Flammeovirga yaeyamensis: one gene and its partner. The protein of the gene in region 2 interacts with the protein of the main gene of each other region in a pairwise test. Links are inferred from orthologs where the notes say so. Each region holds a gene or a part of one and is shown on either strand. Other genes may lie near its edges. The genes, in order: KMW28_RS04870 and topA.

Region 1 (11,012 bases), 1.4 Mb from region 2 along the record:
TTTCGCTAGTCTAAAGCCTGGTGATCTCGTTTTCTTTACTGGGCCAGGATCAAACTATATCAAACATGTAGGGATGATTTCTAAAGTAGAAAACGGAAGAAAATATTTTATTCATGCAAGCACAAGTAAAGGAGTGAGAGAGGATGAAATATCAGATATATATTGGAAAAAATATTATAAACTCGGCAGAAGAGTACATTAACATATACATCATGAAAACAACAACGACTATTATCCTACTGTTAGGACTAACTTCTTTTATCTCTTGTGATTCATCTAATGAATCACAATCAAATAATGAGGAACAAGAAGCAACTATAACCATCAAAAAAGAAGAAGTTAAAAAATCTTCTACTACAACAACTTCTACATCAGAAAAAACACAGAACGACAAAGCTGAAACAGCAGTAGAAATGGCTCGTTCTTTAGTAGGTACTCCGTATAAAAGTGCTGGAACATCAAAAAATGGAATTGATGCTAGTGCACTTACAATGCTATCTTGGGAAGCTGCAGGTGTAAAATTAGCTCGTATATCTCAAGAACAAGCTAGACAAGGTAAAAAGGTAGCAACAGAAGATGCTCAACCTGGTGACTTGGTTTTCTTTTCTACTCAAAAGGGAAGCAGCCGTGTGAGCAACTGTGGAATTATTACTAAGAAAACTGCACAAGGATTTAACTTCATCTACACTTCTTCTAAAGACGGTGTAAAGGAAACTGCTTTCTCTCCTTACTGGAAAGATAGATTGGTGGTGATTAAGAGAGTGGGTTAGGTAGCAGGTAGCAAAGTTAACGCTCGTTTTTAACTAAGAAACTAAGGAACTGAGGAACTAAGGGAGCATAATTCTTTGATAAGAGAGGTGATGAAACCCCTCGAAGTAATTTCAAAAAATAATCTTCTTCTTAATAGCATGTTCTTTTACTTCTCTTAAGCTACTCATCCTCCCAAAAGAGGAGTATACCCCCTCGGCAAACGAAACTATGAGGTATTGGAAAAAAACAACAAGTACTAAAACTTAGTTGCTTAGTTCCTTAGTTTCTTAGTTCTTTTGTTTTTGCTAAAAAATAAGACAAATTAACCGGTTAGAATTCATTTTGTTCAAATTTAAAACTATTATTGTGTAGAAAGGAAGACAAACTATGGCAGAAAACAATAATAATTACGACGAGAGCAGTATTAAGTCACTGGATCCTCGTGAACATATTCGACTTCGCCCAGGTATGTATATCGGTAAATTAGGAGACGGTTCTGCTCCTGATGACGGTATCTATGTCTTGGTGAAAGAAGTAGTAGATAACAGTATTGACGAACACATGATGGGCTTCGGTAAACAGATTGATGTTACCGTTGAGGATGGTTCGGTGTTGGTAAAAGATTACGGTCGTGGTATCCCTTTAGGGAAAGTAGTTGACTGTGTATCTAAGATCAACACGGGTGCCAAATACGATTCTAATGCGTTCCAAAAATCTGTGGGTCTTAATGGTGTTGGTACAAAGGCAGTAAACGCACTTTCTAATTATTTTAGAGTTTCTTCTGTAAGAAATGGAGAAAAGAAGGTGGCTGAGTTTGAAGCAGGTCAGATTACAAATGACTTACCAATTGCCAAGTCCAATGAGAAAAATGGTACAACCATTTACTTTAAGCCAGATAATACCATTTTTAAGAATTATAGGTTCCTTCCAGACTATCTTGATGATTTATTCTGGAACTATGCTTACTTAAACTCTGGTTTAACTTTAAAGCTAAATCAGAAAAGCTACCTATCTAAAAATGGTCTTAAAGACTTATTAGAAAGAAAAACCAACGCAGAGCAGATCAGATATCCTATCATTCACTTTAGAGGTGAAGATATCGAATTTGCATTTACTCACGCGAATCAATATGGAGAGAACTACCACTCTTTTGTTAACGGTCAGAATACCACTCAAGGCGGTACTCACCTTTCTGCATTTAGAGAGGCGATCGTAAAAACAGTACGTGATTTCTTCGGAAAAAACTTTGATGCTGCAGATATTAGAGCATCAATTGTGGCGGCTGTAGCGGTAAGAGTTCAAGAACCTGTTTTCGAATCTCAAACGAAAACAAAATTAGGTTCTACTCATATTGGTCCTGATGGCCCTACCCTTCGTACTTTTGTAAACGATTTCGTAAGCAAAGTCTTAGACGATTTCTTACACAAAAACACTGAGGTAGCGCAAGCTTTATTAAAGCGTATCCAACAATCTGAAAGAGAAAGAAAGGAAATCGCTGGTGTAAAGAAAATTGCCAACGAAAGAGCAAAGAAAGCCAATCTTCATAATAAGAAATTAAGAGACTGTCGTCTTCACTTTAACGATAAGAAAGGTGAGGAAGAGTCGAAAAGAAATACCACTTTATTCATTACCGAAGGTGATTCTGCATCGGGTAGTATCACAAAATCTCGTAATGTTCAGAGTCAGGCCGTATTTAGTTTGAGAGGTAAACCGTTAAACTCTTTCGGATTAACGAAGAAGGTCGTTTACGAAAACGAAGAATTCAACCTCCTCCAACATGCCTTGAACATTGAGGACGGAATTGATGGATTAAGATACAATAGAATCGTTATCGCTACCGATGCCGATGTCGATGGTATGCACATCCGTCTATTGATCTTAACATTCTTCCTTCAGTTCTTCCCTGATCTTGTAGAAAAAGGACATATCTATATCTTGGAAACTCCTCTATTTAGAGTTAGAAACAAGAAGAAAACGATTTACTGTTACTCTGAAGAAGAGAAACAAAAAGCAGTAAGTGAATTAGGCAGTAAGCCAGAAATCACTCGATTTAAGGGATTGGGTGAGATTTCTCCTGACGAATTCGGTGGTTTTATTGGTGATGATATCCGTCTTGATCCTGTGATCCTTAGTGAGGACAGTAATATCAAAGATTTACTGTCGTACTATATGGGTAAAAATACAATGGATCGTCAGAAATTCATTATCAACAACCTTAGAGTAGAGAAAGACGAAGTAGAGGCAGAAGCATAATCTACTTCTATTTGATATACATTGAGGCAACAATATTCGTATTGTTGCCTTTTTTATTTGACTTTGTTTTTCATTTATGGTCTACAAAAAACGCCAAGACGAAGGGTATCTAAATGGAATTTGGTAATTTTAGGTTATGAAGAAGATTGAATTTATTCTAAAAGCTAAAGAAGAGGGCAAACGATTCCTTGCAGATGCAAGATGGTCTAAAGAAGGTAAACTACCTTTGGTTTTATTTATCCATGGTTTTAAAGGTTTTAAAGATTGGGGAGCATTTGATATGATCGCCGATCAATTTGCTGATGCCGGTTATTGCTGCATCAAGATGAACTTTCATAGCAATGGCACCACTTTAGACATGCCTTTTGAAGTGGTGGATAAAGAAGCTTTTGCACAGAATAACTTTTCAAAAGAATTAGATGATATCGGTATGATGATCGATTGGTTGCACTCAGAAGAGTGTCCTTTGAATCATATCGACTTAGATAAAATCAATATTATCGGCCACAGCCGTGGCGGAGGTGTTGTTCTATTAAAAGCTGCTGAAGATAGTCGCATTAAGAAAGTAGCTACATTAGCTTCTATTCCAAGAGTAGATAGTTTCAACGAGGAAACGATGAAGGAGTGGAAGGAAAATGGTGTAACTTATGTTTTAAACGGTAGAACACAAGAACAATTGCCATTGTATTATCAAGTAGCAGAAGATTATTACGCCAATGAGGGACGTTTAGATATTGCCTTGAACATCAAAAAGCTAAATATCCCTGTGATGTGTATACATGGTGATGAAGACGAGACAGTACCTCTTCAATCATTGCATTATTTAAAACAGCTTCAACCGAATATCAAAGATATAGTTATTAAAGGAGGATCTCATACATTCAACACCAAGCATCCTTGGGAGGAGCAACAATTATCACCAGAGATGCAAGAGGCAATTAATCATGTATTAGATCACTTTGGGGAGTAGAGATTATGGAAGATGCATACCTTACCTTAAAAGGTACAAGTGAAGGTCTATTTAAAGATAAAGGAAGTAAGTTTATCGCTTTAGCTCATCATGTGACGACAGAAGAGAAAGCGAAAGAGATTGCGAAAGCTTACAGAAAAGAATATTATGATGCTCGACACTGGTGTTATGCCTACATTTTAGGTCCTGATAAAGCCAAGTATAGAGCCAACGACGATGGGGAACCTTCTGGATCTGCAGGTTTACCTATCTTAGGGCAAATTATGTCGATGAACCTCACGGATACTTTAGTGGTGGTGGTTCGTTATTTTGGTGGCACCAAATTAGGTGTCCCTGGCTTGATTAATGCCTATAAAACATCGGCTGCAGAAGCATTGCAGCTTGCTGAAATCGAAGAAAAGTTTGTTCAACGCACCATTAAAATCACATTTGCTTATCCACAGATGAACGATGTGATGAAAGTGGCGAAGAAATTTGATCTCGATTTTGGTCAACAATTTTTTGATGAATTATGTCATATTGAATTCTTGGTGAGAGAAAGTCTTTATCCTCAAGTAAAAGAACTACTTGAAGATATCGATGACTTGATATTCCAAGAAAAAGAAGATTAACATGAATACTAAACTATCCTATTTCAAAGCTGCTTCTTTAAGCATGAAGCATTACTATAATGCCCTTGTTTACATCAATAAAAATGGGTTGAGGAAATACTATTTGTACACATCCATATTTGCAATCATCCTCTTCTCCCTCATTTTTTGTGCAAGCTTGTATTTAGGGAACACGACAATTGATGCCATTTCAAACTTCAATTTTATAAAAGAATGGAAGGCATCAATTACTAGCTTAGAACCTGCAACCATAGACAGTCTTATGTATTGGGTACTCTTCCTTTTTGTAGGCCTACCTATTATGATTACAGGTATCTTTGTTTACCCAGTAATTTTAAGTGCCTTTACAGTTCCCATTCAAGATACACTGACTCAAAAGGTTTTAAAGATCTCTTACCACCAAGAAGTGGACGATCGTTTCGATATCAAACGAATGTCTTCCCTATTTTTTAAAGTAAGTATTCCAAATGCCTTAAAAAGTTTGTGCTATTCTTTGATCCTATTACCACTTACCTTTATTCCTGTGATTGGAATTGTTTTTATGGCGATTTCTATAGCAATCAATAGTTATTATCTTGGTTTTGGGATAATGGACAACTATTTTGAATATTGGAACATCGATGTCGATAAAAGTAAGCAGTACATACAGCGAAATAAAAAGATGTCGACCTCTATTGGGTTGGGTGGTGGTCTATTGGCTATGATTCCTATATTGGGAGGTATTATCGCTCCAATTACAAGTGTAGTTGCTGGAGGATTAATGATGAAAGAACTTAAAGTTTATGAGCATTTTGAAGAATTATAATCAATTATTTATCGTACTCTTTTGTAGCGTTTTTTCATCTTGTGGGATTTTCGACCAAGAAGACGATGAACAAGATAATGGGATTGAAGTTTTCGAAAACGTATACACTGTAGATCTGGAGTACATTATTAAAGAACCTGAAGCTTCTGATTTAAAAAGAATAGAATTTTTCTATAACGATGACTTCTTTAGATTTTCCGATATCATTCAATATGATCAGGAAGATAACATAAGAATTTTAGTACTTGATTATGTAGACAATTCATTAACCTTTGAATCAATAAAAGTATTAGATGGAGATGCCAATGAACTTCATCAATATTTATTCAGCTACTCAGGAAATACGACTACAATTACCAAGGACGGAATTGATTATCTAAACATTCAAAATTCTGAGCAAGTTGCCCTGCCTTATAGAATTCAAAACTTCAAAGAAGGGAAAACTTATTTTTATACCTATGAAGAGGGTACCCTGAAAGGAGTGAAAACATACAATACAATTCTAGAAAATGAATTGTTCAGTTCTTCACTTAATACTACTTTCGAATACTTAGAATTTGGAAATTCGATGATCTACGGAACGACTAACTTCACTCAATTCCTCACTTTAGACAATATAGAAGACTATAAACTGACAAAACATTTAGTCACCGATCTCACTAAACCTACTTTGAATACCAATTTCTTTGTGGCATCCGATTCTACAAGAATCACCTACAGAAGTATTTTTAATGAGGAAAAGTATCCAATAAATATTTCTATGATCAATTATGATAAAGAATTAAATCCTACCCAACAGATAGTTCATATCATATCGTACGATCCTTTACTGTCTCCTTATTAAATTTAAGAGTTCTTCTTTAACCAAGGTATCTTTGTCGAAGCAAATGCCATAATCTTTATTGATAGCCAATATGCTAATAAGCCTACTAACCACCCACCGATAATATCACCCACAAAATGAACTCCCACTGCGATACGACTGTAAGAATATACAATGGTCCATACAAATAATAAGACAGCCCAAGGGAAACGTTTCTTCCAAGCGTTATAGAAGAATAGAGCAATCGCCATAGAAGTAGAAGCGTGTGAAGACACAAAACCATAAGCCCCACCTTTATAGCCATGTAACGTATGTACTAAATGTTCTATGACAGGATCATGAGAAGGTCGTGGCCTCTGAATTAATTTTTTAATGATTTGAGAAGCGATTGCATCCGCCAATCCAATTGCGATTCCTAAACCTATCAAAGTGATCAATGTATTTTTCCATCCAAATTTGATGTACGAAAACATCAACAAAAAGACATATAACGGCCAAGAATTTACCGGTGTAGTCAGCCACCAGAAAAAACTATCTGATGCCGGATTATGCATCCCGTTAAAAAATAAAAATAATGATCTCTCCCACTCAAACGGCTCCATAATCTCTTCTTAGTTTGTCAAATGATGATGTTTTTCGAACGGATCTGGGAAAGGATAATTTCCTTTATATCCGCGTAAACGATATAGGTAAGCATAACGCATCAAGTTGCCACCACGAGTCACTTCCACTCGATCGACCTCTTCAATTTTATCAAAATACTCTCCGAATACTTGGTGAACATCTCTACCCCAGTTAGTCACATTTACAAAATAGACATCCTCACCTACTTGTAAACCTCCACGGTCGTTATTAATCCAAGCATATTTATGAATCTGATCCCAATTCCCCATCATTATCAAAGGATGGCCATTCGGATGAGCAATATAAAAATCGATATGTGTACCTGGGAACCATTCAAAAGCTACAAATTTTGCATTTTCTTTCATGTTTCCATCAGCTACATCTTTAGCTATAATAGGCTTTAATTTCTTGTTGATCTGACGCCAACCGTACATATCTTGAGTAAAATCATACTCCCCAAAAATTTCTGGTTTACTCAAATCTGTTTTTCCTAATTGCAATGGACTAAAGTTGATCAGCCAAAAAGCAATGGCCAACACAACCGATAAGAAAACTGTTGACCCCACAATACGTCTTGGTTTCCATAATCTTGATACATTTTTCGCTTTAGCATCAATAAGTTTTTCTCTCCAATACACCGCTGCAATAATGATAAGCGGCAAGTATGCAGGACCCGTCCAGTGAGGTAATGTTCTTCTAAACAAAGCAAATGATGTAAATACCAATAAAAGAGGAAGTCCGTTATACAACAAAACTTGCAACTCTTTCTTTTCCATCACTTTTCTGCCTTTAAAAATACCGACTAAAGCAGCAATAATTAAGTACCAATTCCAAGGATTATTATAAGCAATTTGACCTCCTACTTCAGTAAAGAAATAGTCTAAACGAAGTTCCAATGCAGGAGTTACCCTTTCTGTATGGAAAGTAAAACTGATGAAATCGTTGCTGTAATTCCAATAGATCACAGGGAACATACAAGCTACTGCAATAGCACCTGCCGCCCAAATACTCCAATCTTTTAACCAACGTCTATCCGATAGTAACACATACAATGCTACTCCGATGCCAATAAATCCACCATGGTATTTTGATAATCCCGCAAGACCTATCATTAAACCACCTAAAAGAAGGTTTTTTCTACTCTTGGCATTTATTTCTCTTGGTAAAGCGTCCATCAAGAAATAAATACTCAACATCCAAAATAAGGTCTGAGGAGTATCTGGAATAATAAATATACCTGCTAGAATAGAGGCATAAATAGAAGATGTATATAAAAATGCAGCGTATAAACCTGCAATATGATCTTTAATTTTCGAGGCTATTCTGTAAATCAAGAAAGTATTGATTCCTGCAAACACCACCCCACCCAATCGCATAAAAAACTCATAAGGTAAAGTTAAGTTTAGTGTAAATAGCTGAATCACCCAACCAACCATTGGCGGATGATCAAAATGACTTAATGCAGGATATAAAGCGTAGGTCCAGTAATATACCTCGTCATTACTGAACTCCATCCATCCACCGATAAATGCTCTAACAATCGAACTAATTACAATTAGTCGAAGCACAATTTTAGTGGCTCTATTTTCCGTAATACTTTTAGTTTCCATGCTGCAAATCTACTTATTCTAAAATAATGTCGATTACTTTTTATAAAAAATAACGCAATAGGATGATTTTATTCATTGGGATATCACAAATCATCAAAATATAGAAGGGAAAGATGAAATAAATTGTATTTTTCACACTAAAATATCACTATTTTAATAACAGATAGTAAGGTATTTATATAATTATGAATTCATCAAATTTATTGCGATATTCTAGGTATAAACCATTATTAATTAGTTCATTAAAGAAATTATTCAAATGATGATAATTGATTAATAGTACATGAGGCTTATCTCAAAACTATTGTGACTTACTTAAAGGCATTAAAGACATATCATCAGTAGAAGAAAAAAGCGATAGGAGTTTGAGAACTCTTATCGCTTTATCTTTTTATAATCAAATGGAGGTTAGTCCACTTTCAATACTGACATGAAGGCTTCTTGTGTTACCTCAACGTTTCCTAGCTGACGCATACGTTTCTTACCTTTTTTCTGCTTCTCTAATAGCTTACGCTTACGAGAGATATCACCACCATAACATTTGGCAATTACGTTTTTACGAAGTGCCTTGATGGTTTCTCTAGCAATAATCTTAGTACCGATAGCTGCTTGGATAGGAATCTCGAACTGCTGACGTGAAATTACTTCTCTTAATTTCTCACAGACTTTCTTACCTCTATCATAAGCACCATCGCGGTGTACAATTGCAGAGAAAGCATCGACAGGGTCGGCATTTAATAGGATATCCAATTTCACCAATTTAGATGGGCGGAAACCAATTAATTCATAATCCAATGATGCGTAACCTCTTGAAATTGTTTTCAACTTATCGAAGAAGTCGAATACGATTTCAGAAAGTGGCATTTCGAAAATCAACTCTACTCTATCTGTTGTTAAGTAAACTTGATTTTTCAATTCACCACGCTTCTCCATACATAATCCCATAATTGGACCTACATACTCTGCTTTAGAGATGATATTGGCTTTGATGTATGGTTCTTCGATTCTATCCAATTTCGATGGATCAGGCATATCCGATGGAGCGTTTACTACCACTTCATCATTTTCTGCATTATTCAAAAAAGCATGATATTGAACGGATGGAGCCGTTGTAATCACTGTCATATTGAATTCTCTCTCCAATCTTTCTTGAACGATTTCCAAGTGTAGCATTCCTAAGAAACCACAACGGAAACCGAAACCTAAGGCTACCGAAGTCTCAGGCTCCCAAACTAGAGAAGCATCGTTTAACTGAAGCTTTTCTAGAGAAGCACGAAGATCTTCATATTCCGTCGTATCTACAGGGTAAATACCTGCGAATACCATTGGCTTAACATCTTCGAAACCTTGAATGGCTTCTGTACAAGGACGCTCAGTTAATGTAATCGTATCACCTACTTTCACTTCTTTTGCTTCCTTGATACCTGAAATAATATATCCTACGTTACCTGCAGAAATAGATTTTCTTGACTCTTGGTCTAATTTCAATACGCCAATTTCATCTGCCTTATACTCTTTGCCTGTGTTGACAAATTTTACAAGATCACCTTTCTTAATGGTACCGTTTAATACTCTATAATATACCTCTACTCCTCTGAATGAGTTATACACTGAATCGAAAATCAATGCTTGCAAAGGTTCTTTAGGATCACCTTTTGGTGCTGGAATTCTTTTAACGATGGCATCCAAGATGTCCTCCACCCCTAAACCAGTTTTACCTGAAGCCTCAACAATGTCCTCTCTCTCACAACCCAAAAGGTCCATGATCTGATCGGCCACTACTTCTGGGTTGGCATGTGGAAGGTCGATTTTGTTCATTACAGGAATGATTTCTAAATCGTGCTCCATTGCCAAGTATAGGTTTGAGATAGTTTGTGCCTCAATACCTTGTGATGCATCTACGATAAGCAATGCACCCTCACAGGCAGCAATTGATCTTGATACCTCATAAGAGAAATCGACGTGACCTGGAGTGTCAATCAAGTTCAACACATACTCTTCTCCATCTTGCACGTAGTTCATTTGGATCGCGTGAGACTTAATTGTAATACCTCTTTCACGTTCCAAATCCATATTATCTAGCAACTGACTTTGCATATCACGCTGTGCCACCGTTTGAGTTGACTCCAAAAGGCGATCGGCCAAGGTAGATTTACCGTGGTCGATGTGAGCAATAATCGAAAAGTTGCGAATATTTTCCATCTTGTCCATATGACAAAGTTACTTGTTATTCCTTAACTCTCTAAACGTCTGTTTGTTTCTAACATAAGTATTAACGAAAAAATACAGGCGTCTTTAAAAAATCACACAAAAATAGAAGAAAAGATTCAATCTATCTCATTCTTCTTGATATTCTTAACAGATTCGTTCTACTTTTTTATTTCCTTAGAGTTAATAATTTGCTTGAAATGTTATCATTATTGTATTGTCGTTTTATCATTCTATTTGATAAAAAACGATAAGTATCCTCGATGTATTAGAGAAGGTAAATTATTCTTTGTAATTTTATCTAAGATAAAAAGGTTTCCACTTAATATTAAGTACAATTTGTATGAGCTTTATAGAT
Region 2 (11,149 bases):
CTCAAAATACACCGACAAAAATATACGAGTTAAGAGTTTTTGATAACACAAAAACTATTGCTATTAGCTATATAGGGATGGGAGAACAATCATTGTCATCAATATATGGTATGTACGACCCAAACTATTCTAAATATAGCTTGGGACTACTAACTATGCTCTTAGAAATACAATTTGGTTTGGCTAATGATTTTATCTATTACTATCATGGCTACTCCTATGATATCCCCTCTTTTTACGATTACAAAAAGAAGTTTAAACCACTAGAGGTTTTGAATTGGAATGAAAACAAATGGCAACCTTATAGTGGTTAATCATTTGCCTTTTTCAATATAGAGTTAATTTTATTCATCATACTATCCTCATCATCAAATAGAACATGAGGAGTGATAGGAAGAACAAAATAATTAAAATTTGATTCTTTGGTTAAGGATTTCAGTTTTGCGGCATCCTTTTCAGTAATTAATATATTATTTATTTTACTTTCTGATTCTACCCTAGCAATCGTTTTCTCGGTAAAAGAATAATGATCTCTAAATTTGAAATGATGATCTACACTGATATTTATCTTTTCAAGATGTTCTATTAGTGGCTTTGGATTTGCAATAGAAGTGAGCAGATTAATTTTCGAAGGTATTTTAACTTCAGTATTGTCTTTTAAAAAATACGCTTTATCATATTTTATGGATGTAAAAAATACTTCTGCATTACTATAATTTTTAGCTTTTTCTGTATAATTCTTTTTTGTTTCAACATCTAGAGTTTCAGGACATTTCGTGAAAATAATAATATCCGCTCTGTTAGCTCCTTCTCTTCTTTCTCTTAGGCGCCCGTATGGTAAAACATGATCATCAAAAAATGGAGCATTATAATCAGAGAGCATGATGTTTACATCTCGGTGAATTCCTCTATGCTGAAAAGCATCATCCAAAAGAACTAAATCTGTATTTTCAAAAAGTGGAACTCCAAAAACTCTTTCTTCAGCTACAACTACTTCTACTTTATCATATTTAGAATGATATTGCATCGGTTCATCTCCAATAGATTTTGATGTCGCTTCTTGGTCTGCTTTAATTGGTCCTTTAGTTTTTCTACCATAACCTCTGCTAAGAACACCTACATTATATTCTTCCTGATATTTTTGTATTAAAAATTCAACAAAAGGTGTTTTGCCAGTACCTCCAACAGATAAATTCCCAACATTGATCATCGGGATATCGAACTTAAAGGTTTTAAATGGCTTTGAATCGTATGACTTATTTCTTTGATGCGTAATTGCATCATAAATTTTTGAAAGTGGTTTTAATAAGAATTCCATAATTCAAAGATAAAAAAAGCAGTTGAAAACATACGCTTTCAACTGCTTCAAAGACTATTGTCTTATAATATTATTTATGCTAAAGCATTTTTTACTTTTTCAGCCGCCTCAGATAAAGTAATCGCTGATACTACTTTAAGACCTGATTCGTCGATAATCTTAGCTCCCTCTTCAGCATTTGTTCCTTGAAGACGAACAATAATTGGTACTTGAATGTCACCAATGTTTTTGTAAGCTTCAACAACTCCATTTGCTACACGATCACATCTTACGATACCACCGAATACATTGATAAGGATAGCTTTAACGTTAGGATCTTTAAGAATGATTCTAAATCCTGCTTCTACTGTTTTAGCGTTAGCTCCACCCCCAACATCAAGGAAGTTTGCTGGATCGCCACCAGAAAGCTTAATCATATCCATAGTAGCCATTGCAAGACCTGCTCCGTTTACCATACAACCAACGTTACCGTCAAGTTTTACATAGTTAAGACCAGATTCACCTGCTTCTACTTCAGTAGGATCTTCTTCTGAGATATCACGCATTGAAGCGATATCTTTATGACGGTATAAAGCGTTATCGTCGATACCTACTTTTGCATCAACTGCCATTACTTGGTCATCAGAAGTTTTAAATACAGGGTTGATTTCAAACATTTCAGAGTCAGTACCTACGTAAGCATTGTACAATGCTGTAACGAATTTTACCATCTCTTTGAATGATTTACCTGAAGTACCTAGGTTGAAAGCAATTCTTCTTGCTTGGAAACCTTGGATACCTAAACCTGGATCAACTTCTTCATGGAAGATTTTCTCAGGAGTTTTTTCAGCTACTTCTTCGATGTCCATACCTCCTTCTGGAGAGTACATGATCATGTTTTTACCAGTAGCTCTGTTTAAAAGAACAGAAATGTAATATTCTTTGATTTCAGACTCACCAGGATAGTATACATCTTGTTGAATCATCACTTTATTTACCTTCTTGCCTTCAGGTCCAGTTTGAGGAGTAACTAATTGCATTCCGATAATTTGCTCAGAAAGTGTTTTAACTTCTTCTAAGCTTTTGGCAACCTTAACTCCGCCACCTTTACCGCGACCACCTGCGTGGATTTGAGCTTTTACCACCCAAAAGTTAGTACCTGTTTCTTCGTTAAGTTTTTTAGCAGCTTCTACAGCTTCATCTGCAGTTTCAGCTACGTATCCTACTGGAACTTTAACACCGTATTCTTGAAGAATACTTTTTGCTTGGTATTCGTGAATATTCATGACATTTTCCCCTTTTGGGTGCACAAGTTTGTTTAGTGTATTGCTATATTTTAAACGCAATGACCTTCATCATTACAGTTTGGTAATACAATTCTAAATAAAATAAAACAAAAGTCAAATTTGCTTATGCGAATATTCAAAATAATAATTACCCTTTTAACCTAATAATCGGTTAAATTTCAATTATTAAGGCATTAATATTTATTTAGGCAAAAAGAATTTTAAGTTTTTTTGAAATAAAAAAAACACGCTTAATGAAAATTAAGCGTGTTTGTCGATTATTTTTTCTTCGCCGCTGTCTTCTTTTTAGCGGGAGCTTTCTTTTTTGTGGCGGTGGTTTTCTTTGCTGCTGTCTCTTTCTTAGCAGCAGCTTTACCTCTAGTTTTAGGAGTAGGTGCCTCTTCTATGATTTTCTTAACTTCTTCATAAGTTAATTCAGCAGCCTTTTCCTTTAACTCTTTAGGGATTTTAATATTTGCCTTATTGTAAGAAATATAAGCACCCCAACGACCATTTAATAATTGAAGGTTTTCTTCTTCTTCAAATGTTTTGATCAGCTTCTTAGCATCTGCTTCTCTTTTAGCTAAAATCAGCTCAATTGCAGTATCTAATTCAACTGTTTCTGGAGCATATTCTTTACCTAAAGAAACAAATTTACCATCGTGTCGAATATAAGGTCCAAAACGACCAATGGCTGCAACTACTACTTTATCTTCAAATTTACCAAGAGTTCTAGGTAATTTAAATAGCTCAAGGGCATCTTCTAGAGTAATAGACTCTAAGTATTGACCTTTTCTTAATGATGCAAACTTCTTTTCCTCATCGTCTTGCTCACCAATTTGAACAATAGGACCAAATCTACCCAAACGAGTAATGACTCTTTTTCCTGATTGAGGATCAATACCTAATTCTCTTTCAGCATGTGCCTCTGCTCTATCAGCATTTTCCTCTGTATCAACTACATTTTCATGGAATGGAGTATAGAAGTTTTTCAGCATATTTTGCCACTCCATATTTCCATGAGCAATTTCATCAAATTGTTCCTCTACATTTGCTGTAAAAGAATAATCCACAACTTTAGGGAAATGCTTTACAAGGAAATCATTTACCACCATTCCCATATTTGTAGGGAATAACTTTCCTTTTTCAGCACCATAAGTTTCGTTAAGGTCCTTGCTTACGATTTCGCCAGCTGAAAGAGTTAATTGATTATAAGCTCTTTCTTTTCCATCTCTAGCTTCCTTAATCACATATTCTCTTTTTTGAATAGTTGAAATTGTAGGAGCATAAGTTGATGGACGACCAATCCCTTTTTCTTCCAAAGTTTTTACTAAGCTTGCTTCAGTATATCTAGCAGCTGGTCTAGTAAATCTTTGAGTAGCATTAATTACATTGATAGGCAAATCTTGACCAACATTCAAAGGAGGTAACATACCTTTTGTAGTTTCATCCTCTTCAATATCATCATCGTCATTCGATTCGATATATGCCTTTAAGAAACCTTCAAACTTAATTACTTCCCCTTTAGCGGTAAACTTCTCAGTTCTTTTTGGAGTAGTAATTTCTGCAGTAGTCCTTTCTAATTGAGCATCAGACATTTGAGAAGCAACTGCACGTTTCCAGATCAAATCATATAATCTAGCCTCTCTATTATCTTCTAATTTTAATTTGTGGTTTTTAAAATTAGTAGGTCTAATGGCTTCGTGAGCTTCTTGTGCTCCTTTATTAGAAGTTTTGAAATGTCTTTCTTGAACATATGCATCACCATAAACATTTGCAATCTCTTCTGTAGCTGATTGAATAGCTTCTTGAGATAGATTTAATGAATCGGTACGCATATAAGTAATATGTCCAGCTTCATATAATCGTTGAGCAATAGACATAGTAGAAGCCACTGAGTAACCTAGTTTTCTACTCGCTTCCTGTTGTAAAGTGGAAGTAGTAAATGGAGGTGCCGGAGATTTTTTACCTGGACGTGTTTTGATATCAGAAATTTTGAAATCATCACCCAAGCAATCATTTAAAAATTTCTCTGCTTCTTCCTTAGTATTAAACTTTGTATTCAGCTCAGCTTCTAATGATTTATTATTACCTAAATCAAAATTAGCAACTACTCTATAATAGTCTTTTGGTTTAAAGCCTTCTATTTCTCTTTCTCTTTCAACAACGAGACGAGCGGCTACACTTTGAACTCTACCTGCTGAAAGGCCTCTTTGAATTTTTTTCCAAAGTACTGGAGATAATTCAAAACCTACTAAACGGTCAAGAATTCTTCTAGCTTGTTGAGCATTAACTAAATCAATATCAATAGTACGAGGCTTTTGTATCGCAGATTGAATCGCAGTTTTAGTAATTTCCCTAAAGACAATTCTTTTAGTGTCTTTATTTTTTAAATTGAGTGCCTCTTGTAAATGCCAAGAAATAGCCTCCCCCTCGCGGTCATCATCGGTCGCTAACCATACAGTTTCTGCTTCCTTAGTTAATTTTTTAAGCTCACGAATTACATCTTTTTTATCAGACTGTACTTCATAAATGGGCAAAAAGTCTTTTTCAACATCAATGGCATCGTTACCTTTCTTTAAATCTCGAACGTGTCCGTAGCTTGATCTTACTGTATATCCTTCGCCTAAGTATTTTTCTATTGTCTTTGCCTTTGCAGGTGACTCGACAATTAAAAGGTTTCTTGACATATATATTTATATTACACTATTAGTCTTCTATTTTTCATTTGCGAAATAAAGAGGTTTTCCTCCCGCGCGAAACAACTTATCACAAACATTATTAAAGTTCAAAAAAAAAAGTAATAAAAAAGTAAAATCAATAACAAAAATTTAGAAATGCTAATTTTTATCAAGTATGATTATGACAAATGTCATTTCTATCAACAAAATTATTTTTCCTTGATAATTAATCATTTCTTAATCTAACAATGTCAAAAACACCCCATTTTTTTGTTTAAAAACTATTATTAAGATATATTTAGGCACTCAAATCAATGGAGCGACCCATGAGGCGATTATTTTACACGTGCGAACAAATTAATTAACACCAAAATGCAAGAAGTAGAACTTGACCACAACAAACCTCAAACAAAGTCAGAAAAAAACATGAGTGAAAACACAGCGCAATTAACTTACCAGGGTAATACTTACGATTTACCAGTAGTTAAGGGCTCAGAGGATGAGCTAGGAGTAGATATTAGTAAACTAAGAGCGACAAGTGGATTGATCACTTTAGACGTAGGATTTAAGAACACTGGTTCGACTACAAGTGATGTCACTTTCTTAGACGGAGAAAAAGGTATCTTAAGATACAGAGGCTATTCGATTGAAGATTTATGTGAGCATTCTACTTTCTCAGAAGTAGCTTACTTACTTATCAATGGCGAATTACCAACAGCCCAAGAATTTGAGCAGTTTAAACACGACATTTCTCGTCACACATTAGTTCATGAGAATGTAAGAAAGATCTTTGATGGTTTCCCAGCAGATGCACATCCAATGGGTGTTTTATCTTCTTTGGTTACTTCATTGACTGCATTCCACCCGGAATCGTTGGATCCAAACAGAGATCCTAAAATGGTTGATTTAACAATCCACCGTTTGATTGCAAAATTACCTACACTAGCATCATGGGTGTACAAGAAGAGTATTGGTCACCCTCTAATGTATCCAGAAAATAAATTAGGTTATATCGAAAACTTCATGAAAATGATGTTTGGTCTTCCTGTTGAAGATTATGAGATTGACCCTATCTTAGTAGACGCTTTGGATAAACTATTAATTCTTCATGCAGACCACGAGCAAAACTGTTCAGCTGCAACTGTAAGAGTAGTTGGTTCTTCTCAAGCTTCTTTATATGTAGCTATCGCAGCAGGTATTAACGCACTTTGGGGACCACTTCACGGTGGTGCTAACCAAGCAGTAATCGAAATGTTAGAAGACATTCACGCTAGCGGTGGTGATGTTGATAAATTTATCGACAAAGCAAAAGATCCTAATGATCCATTCCGTTTAATGGGCTTTGGTCACAGAGTTTACAAAAACTTTGATCCAAGAGCAAAGATCATCAAAAAGCATGCTGATGCAGTTCTTGAAAAATTAGGTATCAACGATCCTCTATTAGAAATCGCAAAAGGTTTAGAAGAAAAAGCATTGAACGACGAGTACTTCAAAGCTAGAAAACTTTACCCTAACGTTGATTTCTACTCTGGAATTATTTATAAAGCGATGGGCTTCCCTACTGAAATGTTTACAGTATTGTTTGCTCTTGGTCGTCTTCCAGGTTGGATTGCACAATGGAAAGAATCTAGAAATCTTAATCAACCAATTTCTAGACCTCGCCAAATCTATACAGGTGAAGTTGCAAGACCTTATCCAACTAAATAAGGTTTTAGAAATAAAGAAAAAGCCATCAGAAATGATGGCTTTTTTTAACTAAAAAACTACATTGTCTTTATGAGACAGCAATTATTTACTCTACTCCTATTTATTACTCCATTTCTTAGTTACTCTCAAGGAAATTTTTATTGGCAACAGCAACAAGGAGCTAATGGCAACCTTTTAGGAGGATCTTTAGCTTCAGGTGTGAATGATAACAGTGCAATTTTCTACAATCCTGGTGCCTTAGCTTTTACAGAAACTCCGAATGTATCTTTTACTTCAGACTTGATTGGTTATACTGTTGTAGATATAGCAAACGGTGCGGGCGAAGGTGTGCATATTAAAATGAATACAATGGACACCAAACCTCAAATGGTTGCCGGTACAGCTTTTAAATATGACAAGAAAAATTTCAAAGTCACTTATGCCATTATTAATCTATTGAATAATCGTGCTGAGTATACTTCTTCAAATACAGCATTTATACCTGAAACTGGAGAAATATACGAGGGTTACTTTAACTATAAAACTGTACTTCGGAATGATCGTTTTGCCATAGGAACTACATTTCGATTAAATGAAAAGTTAGGCGTTGGTATCACAAGTTTTGTTGATATAAAGAATGCACAGATCACTAACAATATCAATCAAACTTGGGGTGTAAACAACGAGGTAACTAACTATCATGTTGATTATAAAAATGTGCGATTTAATCAAGTTTCTATTTTATGGAAATTAGGTGTTGCATGGTTAGTTAATGAAAATCTCAACCTTGGTTTTAATTTTGAAACACAAGATATTAGATTACCATTTTTATCAAAGTCTAGTTTGATAAGAACATTAGAAACTAAAAATGACCAAGGCGAAGTTCACAAAACAATTTCTTCACAAGAAAAGATTTTTAGTAAGTACAAACATCCTTTTACAGCTGATATTAATATTGGTTATCACACAAGAAATTCTGAAATCTCGTTGAGAGTTGGTTATTTTGGACCTATCAATAAATATGGAATTTTCGAAATGAAAGCTGAACAATCCATGTTTAGACCTCAAGATGAAAGCTTTGGTCAATATTATGCAGCCAATAAACAGTTAGTGAATCTTGCCTTCGGATTTAAAAACAAACTTTTTGAAAAGATAAATTTGTTATCAGGTTTTAGAACAGATTTCAATAACCTAGACCAAAATAAGATCAACCCAACTTCCGAAAATCTGTTATCTTACGATTATTGGGATCTTTATCATATATCTTCCGGCATTGAGTGGTTTGGCCCAAGGTTTAATGTGATTGCCGGAATTGTAGCTGATATGGGTTTTTCAAAAGGAGACCCTCAATTGGTCAATTTAACTGCTCGTCCATATCAAGAAATCGGAGACATTAATTATAATACAAAAGCAACCTATCTCCAATTCAATTTAGTATTTGGTATAACCTACCACTTCAAAGATAGAACACAACTATAATAAACATATTAATGAAAAATTTCTTTCTAATTTCAATTATTACTTTACTTCCATTCTATTCATTTTCCCAAAAGAAGGTTGATAGAAATGAAGCTTTTGCTCAGTATCAAAACAATAAAGACAAATCCTTTTTCAAGAACGTACCATTTAGGAATGTAGGCCCAACAATAATGAGTGGCCGTGTTACTGATATTGATGCAAACCCTAACAATCCAAATGAATTTTATAGTGCCTTTGCCTCAGGTGGTCTATGGTATACAAATTCGAATGGAGTGAAATTCACACCATTGTTTCAAGACGAAGCATCCATGACTATTGGTGATATTGCGGTTAATTGGGAAAACAACTCGATTTACATTGGAACTGGTGAAAACAACTCATCAAGATCGAGTTATGCAGGTAATGGTTTATACAAGTCGAATGACAAAGGGCAAACTTGGAATCATATAGGTTTAGAAAATACACAACATATTGGACGAATCGTTCTTCATCCTAAAAATGACAATACACTTTGGGTCGCATCAATTGGTAATTTATATTCTAAAGATGATCATCGTGGAGTCTATAAATCAACTGATGGAGGTGCTACTTGGAGTAAAACCTTATTTGTCTCTGATAGTACTGGTGTAATTGATCTTATCATTGACCCTAAAAACCCTGATATTTTATATGCATCAGCTTGGGAAAGACATAGAAATGCATGGAATTTCAAAGCCTCAGGTAAAGAATCTGGAATTTATAAATCTGTTGATGGTGGTGAAACCTGGAAGAGATTAACAGTCGGTAATACAGGTTTTCCTGATAGTGATGGTGTTGGACGTATTGGCTTAGGAATATCATCACAAAATTCTGATAAACTATATGCTTTTTTAGATAATCAAGATGCTAAGGAGGATGTTGAAAAAAAAGAAATTGCTCTTCATTTCAATCAGTTAAATGAAATGAGTAATGATGCTTTTTCAAAATTATCTGATGATGATATCAATGAATATCTTGATCATTATAATTTCCCTAAACAGTACAATGCTGAATCCATAAAATCTGATATCAAGAATGAAAAATATTCTCCTAAAGCTTTAGTAGATTATTTAGGTGATGCTGAGGAAGATTTATTCAATACAGAAGTAAAAGGTGCTGAAGTATATGTTTCTGAAGATGGCGGTCTATCATGGAAGAAAACACACGATAATTATTTGGACCGTGTGGTGTATACCTTTGGCTATTATTTTGGAAATATTAGAATAGATCCAAAAGACGATAATAGAATTTATATTTTGGGTGTTCCTTTCTTAGGTTCTACTGATGGAGGAAAAACTTGGAAAGATTTAGGTGATGATAATGTACATGTGGATCATCATGCACTTTGGATTAACCCCAACAATACGGATCATATTATTCTTGGTAACGACGGTGGTGTCAACATATCATTTGATGGAGGTCAGAATTACTTTAAATGTAATAGTTTCCCTGTTGGACAGTTTTACTCAATAAATTACGATATGGCTGAACCATATAATATTTATGGAGGTCTACAAGATAATGGTGTCTGGGTTGGTTCTTCTAAAACTGAAATTAGTAGAGGTTGGCAATACAATGGTAAATATCCATTCCAATCAGTAATGGGTGGTGACGGTATGCAAATTGGTGTAGACGAAAGAGATAATAATATTATCTACACAGGTTATCAATTTGGGAATTATTACAAGATCAATCAGAAATCTGGTAAAATGTCCTACATCACCCCCAAACATACTTTAAGTGAGAAACCCTTACGATGGAATTGGCAGTCTCCTATCGTCGTTTCTAAGCACAATTACGACGTAATTTACTTTGGGTCTAATCGCCTACACCGTTCTTTAAACCAAGGAGAAAGTTTTGAAGCTGTTTCTAATGATTTAACGAATGGTGGAATTCAAGGAAATGTTCCTTTTGGTACATTGACTACAATTTCTGAATCCCCTATTCAATTCGGTCTTATTTATACAGGTTCTGATGACGGGATAGTAAGCATCTCTGAAAATGTTGGTGCTTCTTGGAAAGCTATTTCTAAAGGTTTACCTAAAAATCTATGGGTAAGTAGAGTCATAGCTTCAAAGTATGATGTGAATACCGTTTATGTATCATTAAATGGCTACAGAAATGATGATTTCAATAGCTATTTATATGTTTCTACAAATAAAGGTGATTCATGGAGTAAACTTGGTGATTTACCTGCCGAATCAATAAATGTCATCAAAGAGGATCCTAACAATAAAGAAGTACTTTATGTTGGAACTGATCATGGCCTTTACATATCATTTGATACTGGAAAAAGTTTTATGGTACTTGGTGATTTACCTAGAGTGGCCATTCACGATCTAGCTATTCACCCTAGAGATAATGAAATCATTGTTGGTACTCATGGTCGAAGTATTTATGTTGGAAAATTAGACAACATCCAAAATCTCTCATCAAAAGATTTTGAGAAGGCGATTATTACCTATCCTCTAAAAGAAGAAACTTTAAATAAAAAATGGGGTCAGATTGAAGGTTATTTTGAATGGGGTGTTCCTATTGAATCGACTATTGACATTCCTGTTTTTGTTTCATCAAATGGGGAAATGAAGATGGAAGTTCTAATTAAAGATAAAGTGATATTCACTCAGACATCCACTGTTGATAAGGGAATTAACTATATCAAATATAATTTCGAAGTAGGAAAAGAATATAAAGAGATTTAT

What was found.
Region 1: the proteins of topA (region 2) and KMW28_RS04870 interact in binary tests that used the Escherichia coli proteins (3 or more experiments, as listed by UniProt). The link is inferred for Flammeovirga yaeyamensis from one-to-one orthologs.

Annotation. Positions count from the first base shown.
Region 1 is NZ_CP076132.1:1,252,757-1,263,768, reverse strand. Bases 2,834-5,781 are described here. They hold KMW28_RS04870 (IMPACT family protein), read left to right. Parts: upstream 2,834-3,978; coding sequence 3,979-4,584; downstream 4,585-5,781. Other genes in these bases: KMW28_RS04860 (hypothetical protein), read left to right, coding at 5,367-5,781; KMW28_RS04865 (EI24 domain-containing protein), read left to right, coding at 4,586-5,389; KMW28_RS04875 (alpha/beta hydrolase family protein), read left to right, coding at 3,140-3,973; KMW28_RS04880 (DNA topoisomerase IV subunit B), read left to right, coding at 2,834-3,003. Also shown: KMW28_RS04890 (C40 family peptidase), read left to right, coding at 1-202; KMW28_RS04885 (C40 family peptidase), read left to right, coding at 213-770; more of KMW28_RS04880, read left to right, coding at 1,138-2,833; more of KMW28_RS04860, read left to right, coding at 5,782-6,233; KMW28_RS04855 (phosphatase PAP2 family protein), read right to left, coding at 6,236-6,814; KMW28_RS04850 (ArnT family glycosyltransferase), read right to left, coding at 6,824-8,446; lepA (translation elongation factor 4), read right to left, coding at 8,855-10,648; KMW28_RS04840 (DUF6787 family protein), read left to right, coding at 10,998-11,012.
Region 2 is NZ_CP076132.1:2,663,588-2,674,736, reverse strand. The notes cover bases 2,568-5,652. They hold topA (type I DNA topoisomerase), read right to left. Parts: upstream 5,274-5,652; coding sequence 2,862-5,273; downstream 2,568-2,861. Other genes in these bases: sucC (ADP-forming succinate--CoA ligase subunit beta), read right to left, coding at 2,568-2,583. Outside these bases: KMW28_RS10470 (arginine-tRNA-protein transferase), read left to right, coding at 1-314; lpxK (tetraacyldisaccharide 4'-kinase), read right to left, coding at 311-1,318; more of sucC, read right to left, coding at 1,393-2,567; KMW28_RS10450 (citrate synthase), read left to right, coding at 5,691-6,971; KMW28_RS10445 (outer membrane protein transport protein), read left to right, coding at 7,041-8,429; KMW28_RS10440 (WD40/YVTN/BNR-like repeat-containing protein), read left to right, coding at 8,441-11,149. UniProt on the Escherichia coli protein: Releases the supercoiling and torsional tension of DNA, which is introduced during the DNA replication and transcription, by transiently cleaving and rejoining one strand of the DNA duplex.